Occultella kanbiaonis: one gene and its partner. The protein of the gene in region 1 interacts with the protein of each later gene in a pairwise test. Links are inferred from orthologs where the notes say so. Each region holds a gene or a part of one and is shown in the gene's direction. Other genes may lie near its edges.

Evidence for each region.
Region 2: the proteins of rplL (region 1) and dnaE interact in binary tests that used the Escherichia coli proteins (3 or more experiments, as listed by UniProt). The link is inferred for Occultella kanbiaonis from one-to-one orthologs.

The regions. Positions count from the first base shown.
Region 1 is NZ_CP046175.1:1,211,071-1,214,128, forward strand. The notes cover bases 312-3,058. They hold rplL (50S ribosomal protein L7/L12), read left to right. Parts: upstream 312-1,363; coding sequence 1,364-1,753; downstream 1,754-3,058. Other genes in these bases: rplA (50S ribosomal protein L1), read left to right, coding at 312-394; rplJ (50S ribosomal protein L10), read left to right, coding at 770-1,297; rpoB (DNA-directed RNA polymerase subunit beta), read left to right, coding at 2,095-3,058. In the rest of the region: more of rplA, read left to right, coding at 1-311. UniProt on the Escherichia coli protein: The binding site for several of the GTPase factors involved in protein synthesis (IF-2, EF-Tu, EF-G and RF3). Is thus essential for accurate translation.
Region 2 is NZ_CP046175.1:2,162,017-2,166,391, forward strand. The notes cover bases 102-4,165. They hold dnaE (DNA polymerase III subunit alpha), read left to right. Parts: upstream 102-419; coding sequence 420-3,965; downstream 3,966-4,165. Other genes in these bases: GKS42_RS09950 (endo alpha-1,4 polygalactosaminidase), read right to left, coding at 102-265; GKS42_RS09960 (cupin domain-containing protein), read right to left, coding at 3,984-4,165. Also shown: more of GKS42_RS09950, read right to left, coding at 1-101; more of GKS42_RS09960, read right to left, coding at 4,166-4,328. UniProt on the Escherichia coli protein: DNA polymerase III is a complex, multichain enzyme responsible for most of the replicative synthesis in bacteria. This DNA polymerase also exhibits 3' to 5' exonuclease activity. The alpha chain is the DNA polymerase catalytic subunit.

The DNA.
Region 1 (3,058 bases):
CGCCGGCGGCTACACCGACTTCGACGCGGCCGTGGCCACGCCGGACCTGATGGGCAAGGTCGGTCGTCTGGGCCGCGTGCTCGGGCCCCGTGGCCTGATGCCGAACCCGAAGACCGGCACCGTCACCATGGACGTCACCAAGGCCGTGACCGACATCAAGGGCGGCAAGATCGACTTCCGGGTGGACAAGCACGGCAACCTGCACTTCATCATCGGGAAGGTCTCGTTCGACCAGGCGCAGCTGCTGGCGAACTACACGGCCGCCTACGAGGAGGTCATGCGCCTCAAGCCCGCGTCCTCCAAGGGCCGCTACATCACCAAGGCCGTGCTGAGCACGACCATGGGCCCCGGTATCGCGATCGACCCGGGGAAGCTGGCGGTCGAGACCGCCTGAGCCCCGCCGCGGTGATCCGCAGGTCTGATCGCCGGCCGGATCCCCGTACGTCGCACCCGCGGCCCGGTCCCTCCATCGGAGGGACCGGGCCGTCTGCGTCCGGACCACCAGGCGGCCGGGGCGGTCGGTGATGCATCACACAGGCCCCGCGATTTGGTCGGGCACGAAGGGCTGTGTAGAGTGGCACCTGCCCAAGACCGCCGGTCGCCCGTCACACGACGGGGCCAAGTCCGCAGATGCGGAGCCAGCGCAGGTGAACGAGTTCGATCAAGTGCCGGAGCGTCAGCGTTCCGAATCCGAACCCCGTGCATCTGCGCGGGGTTCTTTCCGTATGTGCGCCCTCGACCTTCGCGGCACATCTCGGAAGGAGGGCCCATGGCACGGCCTGACAAGGCGGCAGCAGTTGCCGAACTGACGGAGAAGTTCCGCCAGTCCACGGCCGCTGTGCTGACCGAGTACCGCGGGCTCACGGTGGCCCAGCTCAAGGCGCTGCGCACCGATCTCGGCGGTACCACCAGCTTCGCCGTGGTGAAGAACACGCTCACCGGCATTGCGGCCAAGGAAGCCGGCATCGACGCGTTCGATGGCGAGCTCACCGGGCCGTCGGCCATCGCCTTCATCTCCGGTGACCCGGTCGAGGCGGCGAAGAGCCTGCGTGACTTCGCCAAGGCGAACCCCAAGCTGGTCATCAAGGGTGGTGTCCTCGACGGGCGCGCCCTGACGTCCGCGGACGTCACCAAACTCGCGGACCTCGAGTCCCGCGAGGTGCTCCTGGCCAAGGCGGCCGGCGCGTTCAAGGCGAAGCTGCACCAGGCGGCCTACGTCTTCAACGCTCCCGCTGCCAAGGCGGTGCGCACCATCGAAGCCCTGCGTGAGAAGCAGGCGACGGAGTCCGCGGCCTGAGGCCCGGTCTTCGACCAACCACACACTGCTTCTCCGCAAGCAGGACCAACAGGAAGGAACGCCATCATGGCGAAGCTCAGCACCGACGAGCTCATTGACGCTTTCAAGGAGCTCACCCTGATCGAGCTCTCCGAGTTCGTGAAGCAGTTCGAGGAGACCTTCGAGGTCACCGCCGCCGCTCCGGCCGCCGTTGCGGTCGCCGCCGGCCCCGCCGCCGGTGGCGGCGAGGACGAGGCCGAGGAGCAGACCGAGTTCGACGTCATCCTCGACTCCGTCGGCGACAAGAAGATCCAGGTCATCAAGGAGGTGCGCGCCCTCACGAGCCTCGGCCTGAAGGAGGCCAAGGACCTCGTCGACAGCGCCCCCAAGGCGATCGTCGAGGGCGTGGCGAAGGACGTCGCCGAGAAGGCGAAGGAAGCCCTCGAAGGCGCCGGCGCCACCGTCACCGTCAAGTGATCTGACGGCGGGTGCTCAGTTCCGCCGGTTCGCGCCGCAAGGCAACGACACCGGGCACACGGAGCCGGGCAGCTCGCCCGCGTTACCCGGCCACGCCAATAACGAGGCCACAATGACGAGGCCCGCACCGATTCCGGTGCGGGCCTCGTCGCCACTGGACAGACGTAGCCAAAGTGGCTATGCTGTCGCTTTGCGCTGTCTTCTGCCCCCAGCACACGCTTCCCGAACCGGGTCCATCTCACACGTCCGCGTGCGCGATGTCTGGCCCGGGCGAAGTTCGGGCGGGGTTTGTTCGGGGTGGTCCGGCGCGCGTGCACACAATTCGTAGGGAAGGACCCCTCTTGGCTGCCTCGCGCACCCCTTCTGCTCCGACCACCGACGCCATCGCCCAACGTACCGCCTCTCGCCGGGTCTCCTTCGCAAAGATCCACGAGCCTCTCCAAGCACCCGACCTTCTCGGGCTGCAGACCGACAGCTTCGACTGGCTGCTCGGTAACGAGGAGTGGCAGGCGCGGGTACAGGCTGCCGTCGACTCGGGCAACAACGACGTCACCATGACCTCCGGACTCGAGGAGATCTTCGAGGAGATCTCGCCGATCGAGGACTTCGGGGCGACGATGTCGCTGTCGTTCCGGGACCACCGGTTCGAGCCGCCGAAGTACACCGCAGACGAATGCAAGGAGAAGGACTTCACCTACTCCGCGCCGCTGTTCGTCACGGCGGAGTTCGTCAACTACACGACCGGCGAGATCAAGTCGCAGACGGTCTTCATGGGCGAGTTCCCGCTCATGACCGAGCGCGGCACGTTCATCATCAACGGTACCGAGCGGGTCGTCGTCTCACAGCTCGTCCGGTCGCCCGGCGTGTACTTCGAGCGCACCCCGGACAAGACGTCCGACAAGGACATCTTCACCACCAAGGTGATCCCGTCCCGTGGCGCGTGGCTCGAGTTCGAGATCGACAAGCGGGACGCCGTCGGCGTGCGCGTCGACCGCAAGCGGAAGCAGTCGGTCACGGTCTTCCTGAAGGCCCTCGGCATGACCGAGAGCGAGATCCGCGAGTCCTTCGCGGAGTACCCGTCCGTACTGGAGACGCTCGAGAAGGACAGCGTCCACACCCAGGACGAGGCACTCCTCGACATCTACCGCAAGATTCGCCCGGGCGAGCCGCCCACGGTCGAGGCCGGCACGGCGCTGCTCGACAACTTCTACTTCAACGCCAAGCGTTACGACCTGGCGAAGGTCGGTCGCTACAAGGTGAACAAGAAGCTCGGCGTCGACGCTGCGATCGACGACTCGGTGCTCT
Region 2 (4,375 bases), 950 kb from region 1 along the record:
AGCAGATCGTCCGTGCCCCGGCCCCCGAGAGAGCGGCGACCTGCTCGGGCGAGGTGTCCGCGCCGTCGAGGTCGTAGACGGCCACGCCGTCGAGGAGCTCGACGCCGGCCGCCGGCTCGGCGGCCAGCACGATCTGCCAGTTCGCGCCGGCCTCGGGGGACCACCGCTGCGGCGCGCCCCCCGCGCATCCGACGCACCCCGCGGCGAGGGCGAGCACGAGGGCGACGGGTGCCACCCGCCGTCGGCCCCCGCCCGTCCCCACCACGGGATCAGGGTACGGCCGGCGCCGGGGCCGGGGACCCGCCGTCGGGCCCTGACTCGGCCCGGACCGAGACACGCCGGGCGGGACACGCCGGGCCCGGTCGGGCTCGCCGGACACCCTCCCCACAGTGTCCCCGGCTCGACCTAGAATCGCCTGCATGTCCGACGACTTCGTGCACCTCCACGTCCACACCGAGTACTCGATGTTGGACGGGGCGGCGCGGGTGGACGACCTGTTCAAGGAGGCGCAGCGCCTCGGCCAGTCGGCGGTCGCGACCACGGACCACGGGTACTTGTTCGGCGCCTACGACTTCTGGTCGAAGGCCCGCAAGTACGGCATCAAGCCGATCATCGGCGTGGAGGCGTACGTCACCCCGGGCACGTCCCGGTTCGACAAGACCCGCGTCCGCTGGGGCGACGCGAGCCAGGCGGGCGACGACGTCTCCGCGCGTGGTGCGTACACGCACATGACGCTCCTCTCGCGGACCACGCAGGGCATGCACAACCTGTTCCGGATGAGCTCGCTGGCCTCGCTCGAGGGGCAGCTCGGCAAGTGGCCCCGGATGGACCGGGACCTGCTGTCAACGTACGCCGAAGGCCTGATCGCGACCAGTGGCTGCGCGTCCGGGGAGATCCAGACCCGGCTGCGCCTGGGGCAGCGCGAGGAGGCGATCCGGGCAGCGGGGGAGTTGCAGGACATCTTCGGCAAGGAGAACTTCTACATCGAGATCATGGATCACGGTCTCGACATCGAACGCCGCACGCTCGCCGACCTGATCGAGATCGCCAAGGAGATCGGTGCGCCGCTGCTGGCCACCAACGACCTGCACTACACGAAGGAGGAGGACGCCCACGCCCATGAGGCCCTCCTGTGTGTGCAGTCCGGAGCCACGCTGGACGAGCCCACGTACGAGCAGGGCGGCAAGCGGTTCGCGTTCGGGGGCCAGGGGTACTACCTGAAGTCCGCAGCGCAGATGCGCGAGCTGTTCCGGGACTACCCGGAGGCGTGCGACAACACGCTGCTCGTGGCCGAGCAGTGCGACGTGACGTTCACCGAGCAGGTCGGCAAGTACATGCCGCACTTCCCGGTGCCCGAGGGTGAGGACGAGATCTCCACCTTCGTGAAGTCCGTGGAGGTCGGCCTGCACAAGAGGTTCGGCGAGACCGTCCCGGAGGAGGTCCGCAAGCAGGCCGAGTACGAGATCGACATCATCACCTCCAAGGGCTACGCCGGCTACTACCTGGTGGTCGCGGACTTCATCAACTGGGCCAAGGACAACGGCATCCGCGTCGGGCCGGGCCGTGGCTCCGGCGCCGGGTCGATGGCGGCGTACGCGATGAGCATCACCGAGCTCGACCCGCTGAAGAACGGGCTGATCTTCGAGCGGTTCCTCAACCCCGAGCGGATGTCCCTGCCGGACTTCGACATCGACTTCGACGAGCGTCGCCGCAGCGAGGTCATCAAGTACGTGTCCGACACCTACGGCGAGGACAAGGTCGCCTACATCGTCACGTACGGCACCATCAAGGCCAAGCAGGCCCTCAAAGACTCCTCACGGGTGCTCGGCTACCCGTTCGGGATGGGGGAGAAGCTCACCAAGGCGATGCCGCCGGCCGTGATGGGCAAGGACGTCACGCTCTCGGGCATCTACAACCCGGACGACAAGCGCTACGCGGAGGCGGACGAGTTCCGCAAGGTCGTCGAGATCGACCCGGACGCCCAGCGGGTGCTCGAGACGGCCCGCGGCCTGGAGAACCTGAAGCGGCAGTGGGGCGTGCACGCGGCGGGCGTCATCATCGCCAGCGAGCCCCTGATCGACATCATCCCGATCATGCGCCGCGAGCAGGACGGCGCCATCATCACCCAGATCGACTTCCCGGCCGGGGAGGACCTCGGCCTGGTGAAGATGGACTTCCTCGGGCTGCGCAACCTGACCATCCTCGACGACGCACTCGAGAACATCGTCGTCAACGGCAAGGAGCCGGTGGTGGTCGAGGACCTGCCGCTGGACGACCGCCCGACGTACACCCTGCTCAGCCGCGGGGACACCCTCGGCGTGTTCCAGCTCGACGGCGGCGGCATGCGGTCGCTGCTGCGGCTGATGCGGCCGGACAACTTCGAGGACATCTCCGCCGTCGGCGCCCTGTACCGGCCCGGCCCGATGGGCGCGAACTCGCACACGAACTACGCCCTGCGCAAGAACGGCCAGCAGGACATCACCCCGATCCACCCCGAGCTGGCCGAACCGCTCGAGGAGGTCCTCGGCACCACCCATGGCCTGATCGTCTATCAGGAGCAGGTGATGGCGATCGCCCAGCACCTGGCCGGGTACACGCTCGGGCAGGCCGACCTGCTCCGGCGGGCCATGGGCAAGAAGAAGCGCGAGGTGCTGGACGCCGAGTTCGACAAGTTCAGTTCCGGGATGCGCGAGGGCGGCTACTCCGCGAACGCGATCAAGACCCTGTGGGACGTGCTCGTCCCGTTCTCCGACTACGCGTTCAACAAGGCGCACTCGGCCGCGTACGGACTGGTCTCCTACTGGACCGCCTACCTCAAGGCGAACTACCCGACCGAGTACATGGCCGCCCTGCTCACCTCGACGCGGGACGACAAGGACAAGTCGGCGCTCTACCTGAACGAGTGCCGCCGGATGCGCATCACGGTGCTGCCACCGGACGTGAACGCCTCCGCGGCCACGTTCACCCCGGTCGGTACGGACATCCGGTTCGGCCTCGCCGCCGTGCGCAACGTCGGTGCGAACGTGGTTGCCGCGATCGCCGCCGCCCGCGAGGAGAAGGGGGACTTCACCTCCTTCACGGACTTCCTCGAGAAGGTGCCTGCGGTGGTCTGCAACAAGCGGACCATCGAGTCCCTGATCAAGGCCGGGGCGTTCGACTCCCTCGGCCACACCCGCCGCGCGCTGCTGATGGTGCACGAGCAGGCCGTGGACTCGGTGATCGGGGTCAAGCGCAAGGAGGCAGAGGGGCAGTTCGACCTGTTCGCCTCCCTGGGTGGCGGGGACGGCGACGGCGGAGGTTTCGCCGTGGAGGTCCCCGACCTTCCCGAGTGGGACAAGAAGCAGAAGCTCGCCTTCGAGCGGGAGATGCTCGGCCTGTACGTGTCCGACCACCCGCTCTCCGGCATCGAGCACGTGCTCACCCAGTCGGCGGACGTCTCGATCGCGACGCTCAATGCGGACGAGGCGCGCCCGGACGGGTCCACCGTGACGATCGCCGGGCTGATCACGTCCCTGCAGCGCAAGATGTCCAAGCAGGGCAACGCGTGGGCCGCGGTCACGATCGAGGACATGGAGGGCTCGGTCGAGGTCATGTTCTTCGGTGAGACGTATCTGGCCTACTCGACGATCCTCGCCGAGGACCAGGTGGTGGTGCTGCGCGGGCGGGTCCGGCGCCGGGACGAGGCCATGCAGCTGCAGGCCATGGAGGTGTCCATCCCGGACGTGTCCGTGGGTGACGACGCGCCGATGATGCTGTCCATCCCGACGAACCGGTGCACCACGCCGGTGGTGGAGCAGCTCCGCGACATCCTGTCCACGCACCCCGGGGTCACCGAGGTGCACGTGAAGCTCACCTCACCGGGCCGGGCCACCGTGCTCCGGCTCGAGGACGGGCTGCGGGTGGAGCGGACCCCGGCGCTGTACGGCGACCTGAAGGCGTTGCTCGGGCCAAGCTGCCTGGTCTAGCGGACCGGGGGCCGCCGCTCACTCGAGCCAGGTCGTCACGAACCGTTCGTTGGCGTGGATGTGGATCGCCTCGTACCCGTGCGGGCCGGTCCGGAACGTGTGCGGGGTGTCCGCAGGGGCCACCAGGATCTGGCCGGCGTGGCCCTCCACCTCGGCGTCGCCGATCCGGAACGTGGCCGAGCCACGGCGGATCAGGAACGTCTCCGCGTACGGATGCTGATGCAGGCGGGGGCCGACGCCGGCGCGGGTGGTGGACTCGAGGATCAGCGAGATCCGGGCACCGCCGGGCAGCTCCTCGTAGTTCTCGGCCCAGTCCTCGCCGTCGGCGCGGCCATCGGCCCGGTTGATCACGAGCGTGTCCATCACCTCACGCTAACGCCGGGTCGCGGCGACCACCAGGGCCGCGGTCG